3 regions of the Bacillus sp. ISL-75 genome follow, and region 1 is predicted to be linked to each of the others. Evidence: riboswitches for the same ligand, from Rfam matches in the RefSeq annotation. Region 1 holds a riboswitch; each other region holds the start of a gene.
What was found. A riboswitch is a leader RNA that binds a small molecule or an ion and turns the genes downstream of it on or off. The one in region 1 is predicted to bind cobalamin.
Positions count from the first base shown of each region.

Region 2: another riboswitch for cobalamin. It lies ahead of J7E63_RS15975 ((2Fe-2S) ferredoxin domain-containing protein); the one in region 1 lies ahead of J7E63_RS12620 (ABC transporter substrate-binding protein).
Region 3: another riboswitch for cobalamin. It lies ahead of J7E63_RS13880 (ribonucleoside-diphosphate reductase subunit alpha); the one in region 1 lies ahead of J7E63_RS12620 (ABC transporter substrate-binding protein).

Region 1 is NZ_JAGGQX010000027.1:48,604-53,688, forward strand. It holds gene cbiB (adenosylcobinamide-phosphate synthase CbiB) at 1-256, opposite strand, end outside; gene J7E63_RS12610 (heme ABC transporter ATP-binding protein) at 253-1,719, opposite strand; gene J7E63_RS12615 (FecCD family ABC transporter permease) at 1,723-2,784, opposite strand; gene J7E63_RS12620 (ABC transporter substrate-binding protein) at 2,750-3,715, opposite strand; cobalamin riboswitch at 3,910-4,102, opposite strand; gene ribH (6,7-dimethyl-8-ribityllumazine synthase) at 4,162-4,632, opposite strand; partial or broken gene ribB (3,4-dihydroxy-2-butanone-4-phosphate synthase) at 4,658-5,085, opposite strand, start outside.
Region 2 is NZ_JAGGQX010000037.1:32,107-37,191, reverse strand. It holds partial or broken gene J7E63_RS15980 (MATE family efflux transporter) at 1-412, shown strand, start outside; cobalamin riboswitch at 609-798, shown strand; cobalamin riboswitch at 976-1,152, shown strand; gene J7E63_RS15975 ((2Fe-2S) ferredoxin domain-containing protein) at 1,280-1,663, shown strand; gene cobJ (precorrin-3B C(17)-methyltransferase) at 1,717-3,342, shown strand; gene J7E63_RS15965 (sirohydrochlorin chelatase) at 3,407-4,342, shown strand; gene cobK (precorrin-6A reductase) at 4,339-5,085, shown strand, end outside.
Region 3 is NZ_JAGGQX010000030.1:34,604-39,688, forward strand. It holds gene J7E63_RS13875 (bifunctional metallophosphatase/5'-nucleotidase) at 1-811, shown strand, start outside; cobalamin riboswitch at 960-1,161, shown strand; gene J7E63_RS13880 (ribonucleoside-diphosphate reductase subunit alpha) at 1,307-3,583, shown strand; gene J7E63_RS13885 (ribonucleotide-diphosphate reductase subunit beta) at 3,617-4,663, shown strand; gene J7E63_RS13890 (flavodoxin domain-containing protein) at 4,660-5,085, shown strand, end outside.

The DNA.
Region 1 (5,085 bases):
CTAAAACACCAACAACAGGATGAAGCCTATATCCAATTAGAACTAATACCAAAACGATGAAAAAAACTAAGAGTAATATAAAAAGGAGCATGGCCACCCCTTTCCACCGCTTAGACTTGCCATTATTCCAACGTTTTTCAAAAAATGTTATCATCGTTCCAATCCATCTTACAGGGTGGGGCCAATCGGGTGGATCCCCAATAAACAGGTCAATAATATAGGCAACTGTGATTGAGATTAAATGATGGACGATCATTTGCATTTCCTCTTGCTGGATTTTTGAATCGCTTCGATCGTGCACTGATAAACTGCCTTGCTAATAAGCTTGCCTAACGGGGTAATCGTACCCGCAAATTCTAATACTTCACCCGTTTGAGTAGCAGCAATTAAGATACTATCTGTCGATGTACCGGTGGCGATCGTTCCGGTGACTTCATCGATTACCTTTAGATCATTCAATGCCTTAACCTTCGCTTCAGTTGCGGTCATGATACTTTGAATAAAAGCTTCCTCTGTCAGCTCTCCGCTCACAAAAATCCAGGTATTGATTGTTCCGGGTGTCATTTCAAATGTATGCTGTTCACTTTTCGAAGCATCAATCGCATTTCCTACTCCTGCTGTCACAACTGCAAATATCGAGAAACTATTATGTTCAAACCGCTTGTATACTACATCTTCGAGGACAACTGCGGTCATCATGCCAACAGTTTCCGAGGGTTCAAACCCGTTTGATTTTAAAAATGAAGCCATTTCTGAGCGATGGTCACTACAGCTGTAACCCTTGTGAACATGACGGTTGACAAATGTTTGGTGCCAGCCTGTTCCCGAACCAATCACTCCAGATGACATCGTCCTTAATGGCAGGGGGGATGTTAACTCAATATATTCTTCTGAAATATGCAGCATCGACTCATCTAGTTCAAAATCGACAACTTCCTTATTCACTTTTGGCAGTAAAACCATTTGCGGTGCAGCTACTTTAGGATGGGGATGTTTTTGAATGTCTGTATGATACACATCCCTTATTCGTTCTTCCCGAAGCACCTCATTCGGAATATGATCGATATTAATTCTTCCATTTTCGAGAAGGAGCAATCGATCACAATAAAGCCCGGCAAGGTTTAAATCGTGAAAAATAGAGATGACTGTTAATCCATTTTCTGACGTCCATTGTTTTAAGAAATCTAATAATTCCTTTTGATACGACAAATCCAAATGGTTCGTGGGTTCATCTAACAAAAGTATTTCAGGCTCTTGGGCCAAAGCTTGGGCAAGAAATACTCTTTGTTTTTCACCGCCTGATAATTCTTGAATATTTTTATTTTGGAATCTGGAAACACCAATTTGCTTCATTACTCGCTGGACAACCTCTTCATCGGCTTTATTCCAGGTTTGAAATAACCCCTTTTGATGTGCATAACGGCCAAGCGAGACCGTTTCTTTTACTGTGTAAGAGAATGATTGTGATGAATGTTGTGAAAGAACGGCAAGCATTTGGGCCAGTTGTTTTGTTTTGTATTCCTGCAGCCGTTTCCGATTGATAAAAATCTCACCTTTTTGGATAGGCAAAATTCCACTAAGCATTTTCAAAAGGGTTGTCTTTCCACTTCCATTTGGCCCCAATATCCCAAATAATTCTCCCTTTTTCACATCAAAAGAAATGTCTTTCAGAACGGCTTCACCCGAGTATCCACCGGAAACCTGTTGAACACTAAGCATTCTCTAACCACTTCTTTCCATCCTTTTTCTTTGGAGCAGGATTATTGCAAATACAGGTGCACCAATTAAAGCAGTGATGACACCAATCGGTAATTCAGTAGGAGATATGATTGTCCTTGAAATTAAGTCAGCTAAGATTAAAAAACCGCTTCCTGTTATGATCGATAAAGGAAGGAGATGCCGATGATCGGGTCCCCATAATAATCTAGATAAATGAGGAATCACTAACCCGACAAAGCCAATGGTGCCTGACACCGCAACCGCCGCTCCTGTTAAGATGGAGCCAGCTGTTAAAATAATTAGCTTTCTTTTTTGAACATTGACTCCTAAATGCTGTGCCCGCTCTTCCCCAAACGACATGGCGTTTAGTTCCTTTGCATTAAAAATCAGCAGGCCTGAGCCAATGATAAAAAATGGCAAAATGATCTTTATGTACTCCCAGCCTCTCATCGATACACTTCCTAATAGCCAGCCAATAATTTGCCGGAGCTCATCCCCAGTCAGTGCAATCATCAGCGAAATAATTGCCCCTAAGAAGGAGCTAAAAATTATCCCTGTTAAAATAATCGTTTCCACTCTCATCGAGCGCTCTATTTTACTGGCGAAAGAAAGGACTAAAAAGATGGTTAAAAAGGAAAATAAAATACTTAGCAATGGTAATGTGAAGGAACCAATAAAAGGAATCGATAGATGGAAAAACAGTGTCAACACCGCTCCAACAGACGCCCCGGAGGATACACCTAGTGTATAAGGATCTGCTAACGGGTTTCTTAACAGTCCTTGAAAGGCTGCCCCTGCAATTGCAAGAGAAGCCCCGACAAGACCTGATAAAATCACTCTAGGTAAGCGAATGTTAAGGACAATACTTGAATACATAGGGTCAATTGTCTCCAATGAAATAACCCCAAAAACTTTCGCACTGATAATCTTAATAATTGTTAAGATTGGAACCGAAACTGTTCCAATTGAAATCCCTAATAAAAAAGCTAGAACAAGGAACATTCCAGCTATTATATAGGCTAAATACTTATTATTTAAAAATCTCAGGATAGACAGCCTTTGCAAGATCTTCTACTCCTTCAACGATCCGAGGGCCTGAGCGAGTCACGCGATCAGAATCCACATCGACTACATGCTTATTTTTTACAGCGTTGACCGTTTCCCAGCCCTTTCTGCTTAAAACTTGTTCTGCCGGATTTTTAACATAGTACCCGTATGTTGTGACGATAACATCAGGATTCCGTTTAATCATCGCTTCTTGATCAATTTTAATCCAGCCTTCTTGATCATTTGCAAGGTTTTCAGCATTAATCGAACTTAGCATTTGATCCATAAAGGTATTCTTTCCAGGTGTATAAATTTCTGGAGCCGGTGAAACCTCAACTAATACCTTTTTCTTTTCTTTTATTTCCCCAGCCTTTGCTTTAATTTCAGCCAATTTATCCTTCATCCCTGTAATCATTTCATCGGCTTTCGCTGTTTCACCGGTAGCTTTCCCAATCATATCAATGGAATCATAAACTTGGTCAAAATTTTGCGCATCATTAACAACCAAAACGGTAATTCCGGCATCTTTAAGCTGCTGAAGCCCTGCTTCAGAATTATGAGCAGACGATGCATGTGCTAGCACTAAATCTGGTTTTAAGGAAATGATTTTTTCTAAGTTTATTTCCTGTCCGCCGATTTTTTCTTTTTTCGTCGCGGCTTCCGGATAATTATCGAAATCAGACACGCCCACCACTTCTTTGTCAAGTCCTAATGCAAATGCAATTTCTGTATTACTTGGAATTAATGAAACGATCTTTTCAGGTTTCTTTTCGATAATAACTTTAGTTTTGGTAGCATCTGTAAGTGTAACTGGATAGGTTATTTCCGCTGTTTTCTTCTCAACGCTGGATTTATTCTCTTCCTTAACTTGGTCTTTCTTTTCAGCACAACCTGCTAAAACTCCTACTGTTAATAATACTACTAACAGCAATGAATACAATTTCTTCATTTTTCTCCCTACTTTCAGTGTAATAAATATTATGTAACAAAAAATAAATCTTCTTGTGCAAAAACAAAATGGCTTGGATAAAAACAAAAAACATCTCCACTAAGTAATGGAGATGTTGGTATGATTAGATTCAGGTTACTAGCAATAAGTAAAGGGAGTCTAGCCTTCAACACCGTCCCATCCTCGTAGGTTTATTGGCGCACAAGTATTAGGCAGGTTTCCTGGCTCATGATCATCGCTTCCTATGCCTTCCCATCGTAGTCGACAGTGGCACCATATAGGTTGCTCTCATTTACAGTGGCGGGACCGCGTTGGCTTATACCAAACTTCCCTTTTAAGCTGAAAATCTCTCGAAAAGATTTTAGCACCTAATTTTTAAAAATATTTTTTGTTAAATTCATTATAGAAAAGTTGACATGAATTGTACATGTTTTTTTGCTATAATTTTATAGTTCAATCGTTCTGCACAAATTGGCCATTTCAATTGCAGCCGAAGCGGCATCCCATCCCTTATTACCCGCCTTAGTCCCAGCACGCTCAATTGCCTGTTCAATAGAATCCGTGGTTAACACACCAAAAATAACCGGAATACCACTACTTAAATTAATTGCGGAAACCCCTTTTGCCACTTCATTACAAACAAAGTCAAAATGAGGAGTAGAGCCGCGAATGACTGTGCCAAGCGTGATAACTGCATCATATTTTTTACTATTAGCCATTTTTTGGGCGATTAATGAAATCTCAAATGCACCTGGTACCCAGGCAATATCTACGTCTGTCTCACTGACGCCATGTCTTTTAAGTGCATCCTGTGCACCGCCTAATAGTTTACTTGTAATGAATTCATTAAAACGTCCAACCACGATTCCAACTTTTAATCCTGAGCCAACTAAATTTCCTTCAAAAATATTACCCATGAGTATGCCTCCTAAATTTGTTTTAAACTTCCCGCTTAACTAAATTTTCCTTGTTGTTTCGGTATTCTACTAAATCTTTAATCGTTATCATTTTAATGTTTAGCTTATCAGCAATTTTGCGCAGCTGTGGGACACGTGCCATCGTGCCATCGTCATTCATGATTTCACAAATGACACCAGCAGGCTTGGCACCGCATAAAATTGCAAGGTCTACAGCTGCTTCTGTATGCCCTGTTCTGCTCAAGACTCCGCCTTTTTTAGCAATTAATGGAAACATATGCCCTGGTCTTAAAAAATCAGATGCTTTTGATTCCGGGTCAACCATACTCAACACCGTTGCTGAACGTTCAAATGCAGAAATGCCCGTGGTAGAAAATTTATGGTCAATGCTTACGGTAAAAGCTGTTCGATTTGGATCCGTGTTCTTGGAAACCATTGGATGTAAGTCGAGCT
Region 2 (5,085 bases), on a different contig from region 1:
CGACAAGGATTTATATAAAAAAACACTTAGTTTATCAAAGCAATGGTCGGTGATTACGGCTTTTGTGATAGCTTGTATATATGGATTATTTCAAGAAAAAATTATTGGGCTTTTTACCAATCTACCAAGTGTAATCGAACTTTCAACTACATATGGAACATGGCTTATCCTTTACCCCTTTGCCGCGTGTTTTGGCCTTGTCATTTATGGTGTCTTCACAGGTGCAACTGAAATTGCTCCTGTTCGAAACTCTATGATTTACGCAATGATCTTATATATCCTTATACAATTTACGGCAACACCTATCTGGCATAATCATGGCCTATGGCTGGCTTTCATTCTATACACTTTTGGGCGTTCTGGATTCTTGGTCATGTATACTCCTAGATTAAATAAAAGATTATTATTATAAACAAAGGAATCTAAAAATTACAGCTACTTCTAAAATGAATCATTTGTCATGTAACAAGGAGGAATAAAAAATAGCTAGGCATACAAATGAAATATCTATAGAGGAAGGATCAATTCTAACACCAATTAAAAAAGCACTTGAAATATTCTATTTGTTAGACTAGTATAATTAATATCTCTTAAAATTACATATGAATTTGTTAACAATTAGTTAAGATGCCTTAGGGCTTAATAGGGAATCTGGTGAAAGGCCAGAACTGTCCCCGCAACTGTAAGTGTGGACGAAATAGACAAACCACCGGAGCGTTTATTTTATTGACGATTCGGGAAGGGTCTAAAGTAGGAAGAAACACAAGTCAGGAGACCTGTCTTAACTTTTAATGTTTCGATTTCTTCGGGGGTTGAGAAGATGGAACGTTTGGACAAAAAGGATTATTTATTAACTTTCTTTGTTCTGACGTTTTATCCGTTCAACTAATGTTGAACGGATTTTTTCGTTTGGATGATTCTAAATCATTTTTAATTCGCATAGTTTAGCTTTAGAAGGAACAAGCCTTTTTAACAATTGAATAGATTAGGATAGGTGCACGAATATGTGCTTAATAGGGAAGTACGGTTTAAATCCGTCACGGTACCCGCCACTGTATGGGGAGTTCATTGCAGATGTCACTGAAGGAATTCGGGAAGACGCAATGAATGATGAACCTAAGTCAGGAGACCTGCCTTTACCTAATAACTTCCATCAACCTACGGGAACATAGGTAGAAGTGCTGAACATACATCGCTATTTTTTTGTGTGTATATATTCTGCACCCCTATGTCCATAGGGGTGCTTTTTTTACGTAAAAAACGAAAAGGAGAGTGTGACATGACTACTTGGAATTTACAAGGGACGAAACACCATGTTTTCATTTGCAACGGCAGCAGCTGTATGAGAAAGGGTGGGGAGGAAGCGACACAAGCGATTCGGAATGAAATCACCAATTTAAACTTAGATTCACTCGTACATACAACAAGAACGAGATGCAATGGGAGATGTAAGGACGCTCCCGTTGCTATTGTTTATCCAGATGGGACCTGGTATAAAAACGTGACGTCAGAAGTGGGAACTACGATTGTAAGGCGTCATCTGGCGGAAGGTCATTGCCTTCAGGAGCATGCGATCTATCAATATTCCGAAGAAGGATTCATACAGACAGAAGGGTCGGAATGTATCGCAGGAGTACAAAAAGCGGTTAAAGAAAAGATTTAACAGCGGATAGTAGCTGGATTCTAGTTTGAAATTTTGGAAGGTGGCGTAATAGTGTGAAAGGCAAATTATTGGTTATTGGTTTTGGCCCTGGTGATGAAAAACATATCACCGGACGGGCAAAAGAAGCCATCCAAGAAAGTGATATCATCATCGGCTACAAAACCTACGTTGATTTAATCAAGGGATTAATAGGTGGAAAGCAAATCATCAGCACAGGAATGACAGAAGAAGTGAGCCGGGCCCAGGAGGCAGTGAAACAGGCAGAACTCGGTAACACGGTAGCCGTCATTTCGAGCGGTGATGCCGGTGTATATGGAATGGCAGGACTGGTTTACGAAGTGCTAATCGAAAAAGGCTGGAAAAAAGACTCAGGGGTAGAAGTGGAGGTGGTCCCTGGTATTTCTGCCATTAACTCCTGTGCTGCTTTATTAGGCGCGCCGGTTATGCATGATGCCTGTACGATCAGCTTAAGTGACCATTTGACACCTTGGAGCATAATCGAGAAACGAATCGAAGCGGCCGCTCAAGCTGATTTTGTGATTGCCTTATATAATCCAAAAAGCGGGAGAAGAACACGGCAGATCATGGAAGCTCAAAAAATTCTACTAAAATATCGCTCGCCAGAAACTCCTGTAGGATTGGTAAAGAGTGCTTACCGTGATAGTCAAAAGATCGTCTTAACCAATTTACAAGAGATGCTCGAACATGAAATTGGCATGTTAACCACCGTTTTAATTGGCAACTCTTCCACATTTTTCTATGACGGCTTGATCATCACTCCGCGCGGTTATCAGCGGAAGTATACATTAAATCAGGCAATACAGCCGTTGAAACCGCATCAACGTTTGCAAAAGGAAGCCGAACCATGGGCACTGGAGCAAATGGAAGATGTAACATCGGTGAACAAGAAACTAGTCACCCCAACCTCAGTGAAAGAGTCGCCAAGAGAGCTGGCTGAGGAAGCTTTGCAAATGATCCTTGGTGAGAACTATGGCCTATCCCAAGGTTTAACGGTGAAGCAAGACTTTCAATCTATTTTTGAGGTAGCGATCAGCCCTGGGGTCGCCAATAAAAAATTTACCGCGACTCAGATGGTCATTCTTTCCGAAATTGTCGGAGAAGAAGGTGTCATGGAATACACACAAGACCATTTTATGAAGCTGCAAATTTTAACCTCTAAGCCTGATGAGATTGTTGAAAAACTAACGGCGGCCAACTTTTTGATTGCTCCTGTTGGCGACGTATTAACCGTAAAAGCCTGTGATTTTTGTGACGGAGAAAAGAAGGATTCCATTCCATATGCAGAGGAACTGCATGAAAAGCTTGGCGGAATGGAACTTCCTAAGGAATTAAAACTGGGTGTAAATGGCTGCGGTATGGCCTGCTACGGAGCTGTAAAAGAGGATATTGGCATTGTTTACCGAAAAGGAGCGTTTGATTTATTTCTAGGGGCAAAGGTAGCCGGAAGATCGGCACATCCCGGCCAAATTGTAGCGGAAGGAATCGCACCGGACCAAATTGTCGGGGTCATAGAGGGGATTGTTCAAGAGTACAAACAAAAGGCCTATCCAAATGAACGTTTCTATAAATTTTTTAAACGGGCCAAAGAGGTTCAAGGTTTTGTGTACCAGGATATCACACCAAGCCTTAAAATCGAAGCGGCTGTTTGCGGGGAGTAAAGGGAGAGACGACTAGCGGTCAATTGGTAGGTTAGGCATTTACAAACAAAGGGGAGAAAATATTTTGAAAGCAATTTTATTTGTGGGGCATGGGAGCAGAGATCAAGAGGGAAATCAGCAGGTTCGCGAGTTCATCGGTGAGATGAGAAAGACTTGGGACGATTCTTTCCTAGTTGAGACGTGCTTTTTAGAATTTGAACGACCAACCGTTAATCAAGGAATCGATCTGTGTGTGGAGAAAGGAGCCGACCATATTGTCGTGATTCCAATCATGCTCTTACAGGCAGGACACTCCAAAATTCATATTCCAGCAGCTATTGATGAGGCAAAGAATAAATATCCACTTGTTGAATTTATTTATGGCCGGCCAATTGGTGTTCATGAGGAAACATTTGAAATTCTAAAAACGAGATTAATGGAAATTGGCGAGAATTTAGAATCAATCGAAGACGATACGGCTGTCCTTTTGTTAGGACGGGGCGGAAGCGATCCCGATGCGAATAGTGATTTATATAAAATTGCTAGATTACTATGGGAAAAAACAAACTATAAAATCGTCGAACCTGCTTTTATGGGGGTGACGAATCCCCTTGTGAACGAAGGGATTGAGCGCTGTATTAAGCTTGGAGCAAAAAAAGTGGTAATCCTGCCTTACTTTCTATTCACCGGCATCCTGATTAAACGGTTAGAAGATATGATGGTTCCTATTCAAAATCAATATTCCGCGGTTGAATTTCTGTTAGCTGACTATTTTGGTTATCATCCAAAATTACAGACGATTTTAATCGATCGGGTGGAAGAAGCCCTCCGTGATGAGGTGAAGATGAACTGCGATACCTGCCAATACCGTCTCAATGTGATGGAACATATCGATCATCACCACCACCATGATCATGATCACGATCATCATCACGGCCATGACCATCACCATCATGACCATGACCACGACCATCACCATGATCACGAACATGCAGAGCAAAAGGCAGGAGATAGAGGATGATTTTCGTATTAGCCGGTACAAGTGATGCACGAGCCCTTGCTTTAGAAATAAAAAAGGAGGGCTTCGATCTCTTGGCCTCCGTTGTCACAGAAAATGCAGCGGTTGAATTAAGGGAGTCAGGGATACCTGTTCAAGTAGGAAGATTAACGGATGAAGACATGGTGGGGTTGATTGAAACAAAAGGGATTCTAGCGGTTGTCGATGCCAGTCATCCATTTGCGGAAGAAGCTTCGAAAAACGCAATCAAGGCGGCCCAAACGGCGGGAATCCCCTATATCCGGTATGAACGGGAGTCACAAACTTTTCAATATGACAACATGATAGTCGTCGAAAGCTACGAGGAAGCAGCGGAGCTTGCATTGGCCAAAAAAGGCGTGGTGATGTTGACGACTGGCAGCAAGACGCTTCAAATTTTCACAGAAAAACTATTAGGAAACCCGGACATCCGCTTGATCGCCAGGATGCTGCCTCGTGTGGATAATATGGAAAAATGTGAGCAGCTAGGGCTGCCGCAGAAAAATATTGTTGCGATCCAGGGACCATTTTCAAAAGAGTTCGACAAAGCCCTATATAAGCAATATGGCGTGACCTTAATGGTGACGAAAGAGAGCGGGAAAGTCGGATCGGTCGATGAAAAGGTGGAAGCGGCCAAGGAACTGGGGATTGAGGTCATCCTTATTGGCCGCCCGAAACTGAATTATGTCACCGTCTATGCTAATTTTATTGATGTCATCGCAGAATTA
Region 3 (5,085 bases), on a different contig from region 1:
CATCTTCGGAGGCCATAATCATGCCTATATGAACGCAACGATTGACAATAAACTAGTTGTTCAATCCTATTCCTATGGAACTGCTTTCTCTGATGTTGATATTGAGATAGATCCTAAAACAAAGGATATTGTCTCAAAAAGAGCTGAGATTGTAACTACCTTTCAAGAAGGAATCGAGCCCGATCCCGAAATAAAGAAAATGATAGAAGGCTATGAAGCAAAAATAAAACCGATAGTTAATCAAGTTGTTGGCTCTTCATCTGAAAGTCTGACGGCCAAGCATAATGAAAATGGCGAGTCAGTACTTGGCGATTTCATTGCGGATGCACAAAGGAAAGCGTTGAATACCGAATTAGCCTTTATGAATCCTGGCGGCATTCGAGCTGATATTGATCCTGGCGACATCTCCTGGGGAGAAATATACACGGTACAGCCCTTTAATAATGACCTTGTCAAAATGTCGATGACGGGACAGCAGATCCGAGAATTGCTCAACCAGCAGTGGGGGGCAACAAAAACGAACATGTTGCAGATTTCTGGCTTAAGCTATACTTGGGATCCAAATAAACCAGAAGGGCAAAGGGTAGTGAGCATCAAGCTTCCAGATGGCACGGAAATGGATCCTAATAAATCCTATTCTGTGACAGCGAATATTTTTCTTTCTGGAGGCGGAGATGGATTTACTGTATTTATCCAAGCTGAAAACAAAGAAGTCGGTCCCGTTGACCTTGATGCATTAGTTAACTTCAGTAAAGCCCAGCCAAAACCGTTCACTTATGGCATTCAAAATAGAATACAAAAGGTTCAGTGACATCCTTGGTGTTTTAAAAAAAGGTTCAGGCCAGATAGGTTTCATTTTTATTTAATAATAGACTTGAATTATTTTGGTGACTATACTATTATTTAAATTAATTGATTCACTATATATTGTTTCAATAAATAATAATCAAACTATATATTGTGTTAGCCTTAAGAGACGATGCCATTGTGGCTTAATAGGGAATCTGGTGTAAATCCAGAACTGCCCCCGCAACTGTAAATGCTGACGAAATGAGCAAACCACTGTATAAGAAATGTCTAATCTATTAGGTACTTATATGGGAAGGGTTCAAAGTAGGAAGAAGCATGAGTCAGGAGACCTGTCTTTCTTAAGATGTTTCAACTTCTTCGGGGATTGAGAAGATGAACGGTGGCGACAGGAGGCATTGGATTTTTTTATTCCTTTTGTAGTGTATCGTTTCATCCGCTCAATTACCGTTGAGCGGATTTTTTTATTATAGGGGGAAATGTATTGATAACTAAGGAGATTCAAACAGAATTTAATTACGTATTAGAATCTATTAATCAAGTTTCAGAAAAATATCAGATAGATACTACGGAGCTTAAAGAGCAAATTAGTAAACTGGATGAAACAGAGGGGGAAGCTAATCACCAAGCTTTATTATATGCTGTGAATCAAATTGCAATAGACCAACCAAATTGGACATTTATCGCTGCCCGTTTATATCTGAATGAATTATATAGAAAGTCAGCAAAAAATCGAGGCTATAATCGTTCTTTAAAATATGGAGATTTTTATAGGTTAATAAAAGAATTGACTGATACCGGGATATATTCTCATAATTTACTTAGCTTATATAGCAAAGATGAAATCGAGCAACTAGCAAAAGAGATAAATCCAGATAAAGATTTATTATTTAATTACATAGGGTTATTTTTACTAGCGGATCGCTATCTGGCTCAAGATCATAATAGAAATGTATATGAACTCCCGCAGGAGCGGTTCATGATTATTGCCATGACGATTATGAAGGATGAAAAGGAGTCCATCCGCTTACAACTTGTAAAGGAAGCGTATTGGGCACTTAGTAATTTATATATGACGGTTGCTACCCCCACTTTAGCGAATGCAGGCAAAAGCTTTGGGCAGCTTTCCTCCTGCTTTATTGATACAGTAGATGATTCCCTTGATAGCATCTATTTAAATAATTGGGATATTGCTCGGCTAAGCAAGGATGGCGGAGGTATAGGGATTTATTATGGTAAAGTTCGTGCCCTTGGTTCCGATATAAAGAAATTCAAAGGAAACTCTTCCGGAATTGTACCATGGATTAAATTGTTAAATAATACAGCTGTCAGTGTTGATCAGTTAGGTCAACGTCAAGGTGCCATTGCGGTTTACCTAGATTTGTTTCATAAAGATATCATGAACGGTTTTCTCGATTTAAAAACCAATAATGGGGATGAACGCCGTAAGGCCCATGACATTTTCACGGGTGTCACCATACCAGACCTGTTTATGCAAAAATTAGAAGAGAAAGATGAGGATGGAAGAAGTATTGGGCAGTGGCATACATTTTGTCCCCATCAAGTAAAACAATTTATGGGCTGGAAGGATGAAAAAGGGAACCTGCTAGGACTTGAGGATTTTTATGATGAAACGGATGTTAAATTCTTTACAGAGAAATATGAAGAGGCCGCAGGTAACCCGCTTCTTCCTCGTAAAACCTACCGTGCCATGGATATTATGACACGAATCATGGTTGCTCAATTAGAAACAGGAACACCATACATGTTCTATCGTGATGAAGTAAACAGGCAAAATCCGAATAAGCATGTATTGGGTACGGGCCGAACTTCTATTTACTGCAGTAATTTATGTACAGAAATTGCTCAAAATATGTCCGCAACGACCATAGTAAACGAATACCAGAATGAAGAGGGCAATATCGTGATAATTCGGAAGCCTGGTGATTTCGTTGTTTGTAATTTATCGTCTATTAATCTGGCAAAAGCAGTCCCTGCAGATGTTTTAGAGCGTTTAATTAGGATCCAAGTACGAATGCTCGATAACGTGATTGATTTAAATACAATCTCTGTTGGACAGGCTCAACTTACAAATAAAAAGTACAGAGCCGTGGGTCTTGGTACATTTGGATGGCACCACCTACTAGCTCTTAAAGGGATTTACTGGGAATCTGAAGCAGCGGTAAATTATGCAGATCATCTGTATGAGGACATTGCATTTTATACGATCCGTTCATCAATGGAACTAGCAAAGGAGAAAGGGTCTTATAGTCTATTTAAGGATTCAGAATGGCATACAGGAAGTTATTTTGAACGGAAAAATTATCAATCGAAAAGATGGAATGACCTAAAAAGAGATGTCGTCAATCATGGCATTCGGAATGGTTGGTTAATGGCTATTGCTCCCAATTCATCCACAGCGAAAATTGGAGGTTCCACTGATGGAATCGATCCTATCTATTCTGTTGAATATGCAGAGGAAAAAAAGAATTTTAAATTTAAAGTTACTGCACCGGATTTAAACCATATCACATATGACTATTATCGTCGCTCGCGACATGAATTAGATCAAGTGTGGAGTATTAAACAGAATGCGGCACGTGGGCGTCACATTGATCAGGGCATTAGCTTTAATTTATATGTTAGGCACGATATAAAAGCAAAGGACTTACTTAACCTGCATATGGAAGCTTGGAAGCAGGGACTAAAGACAACGTACTATGTTAGAAGCACATCTCAAACAGAAATTGACGAATGTGATGCTTGCCATAGCTAACATCTTTTAGAATAGATTGGAGAAGATTATTTTATGGATATTCATTTACCGCTATCAAGAATAAAACTGTTAAATCCCGAGTTTCCCAATAAATCAACCGGTATTATTAATGGAAAATCATCAGGCTTACTCAACTGGAATGATATTGCTTATCCACAGATATACGATTTATATCAGACTTTATTGTCAAACTTTTGGAAAGCTCAAGAGATTAATATGCAAGATGATATAAAACAGTGGGACTTTCTCAGTTCAACGGAGAAAGATGTCTTTTTACGAATAAATACACAACTTGCTTCTTTAGACAGCCTGCAAACACCAACAATGTGTCAAGTAATGGATTATGTGACAGATTCTAGCTTTAAAGCAATATTTGCTGTCATCGCCCAGCAGGAAGCGGTGCATAATGAATCCTATTCCTATATATTAAGTTCTCTTGTACCTTTAAATGAACAAAAGGATTGGTTCAATCAAGCCAAAAATGATCCAATCGTTCAAAAAAGAAACCAATTGATATTAGATGCATATGAAAGTTTCCGTGAGAATCCTACACCACAAAATTTATTTCAACTAGGTGTGAATTCTATTAATCTAGAGGGTATTTATTTTTATGCTGGCTTTGCTTTTTTCTATCATCTTGCCCGCCAGCAAAAAATGCTTAAGACAAGTACGATGATTAGTTATATTCAACGGGATGAAATGCAGCATGCGTATTTCATGGCACAGTTTCTGCGAATACTTTTAACAGAAAATCCGGATTTACATACAGAGGCTAACATTGATTATGTGTATAAAGTGGTTGGACAAGCTGTCCAACTTGAAAAAGAGTGGGCACATATGATTTTGAGGGATATAGATGGTATTGAATTGAGCGAGTACGAAAGATACACCGAATATCTTGCAAATAAACGACTGCGTCAGATTGGTTTACAGAACTTATATAAAGAAAGGGTAAACCCTATGCCTTGGATCCATGTTTTCAGTGATGAAATGATGAATGGAACAAAATCCGATTTTTTTGAACAGAAGTCAAGAAGCTATGCAAAGGTAACACAATCAAACGGTTTCGATGAATTATGAAAATTGCCATCGTATATTCTTCCAAAACAGGAAATACTGAAGAATTAGCTCAACGAATTTTTCATTTATTTTTAAAGAAGAATGTAATGGTTTCTCTCTTTCGGATCGAGCAATTTCGAGTTAGGGATTTATCCCAGTATGCGGCTATTGTGATCGGAACCTATACTTGGGGAAATGGCGAAATTCCTCAAGAAATGATGGAGCTTTATCGTGCATTCGAAACTCAGGACGTAAAAAAGGTACTGACAGGTGTAATCGGCACAGGGGATAGTGGTTACCCGCAGTTTTGTGGAGCTGTTGATGAATTTAAGGATATGCTTTACGTACACACAGATTTAATTGCCACCCTAAAAATCGAGGTTAGCCTCCAAATGAAGGATATTGATCGGTGTAGTAGATTCGTGACTATCTTTTTGGATCAA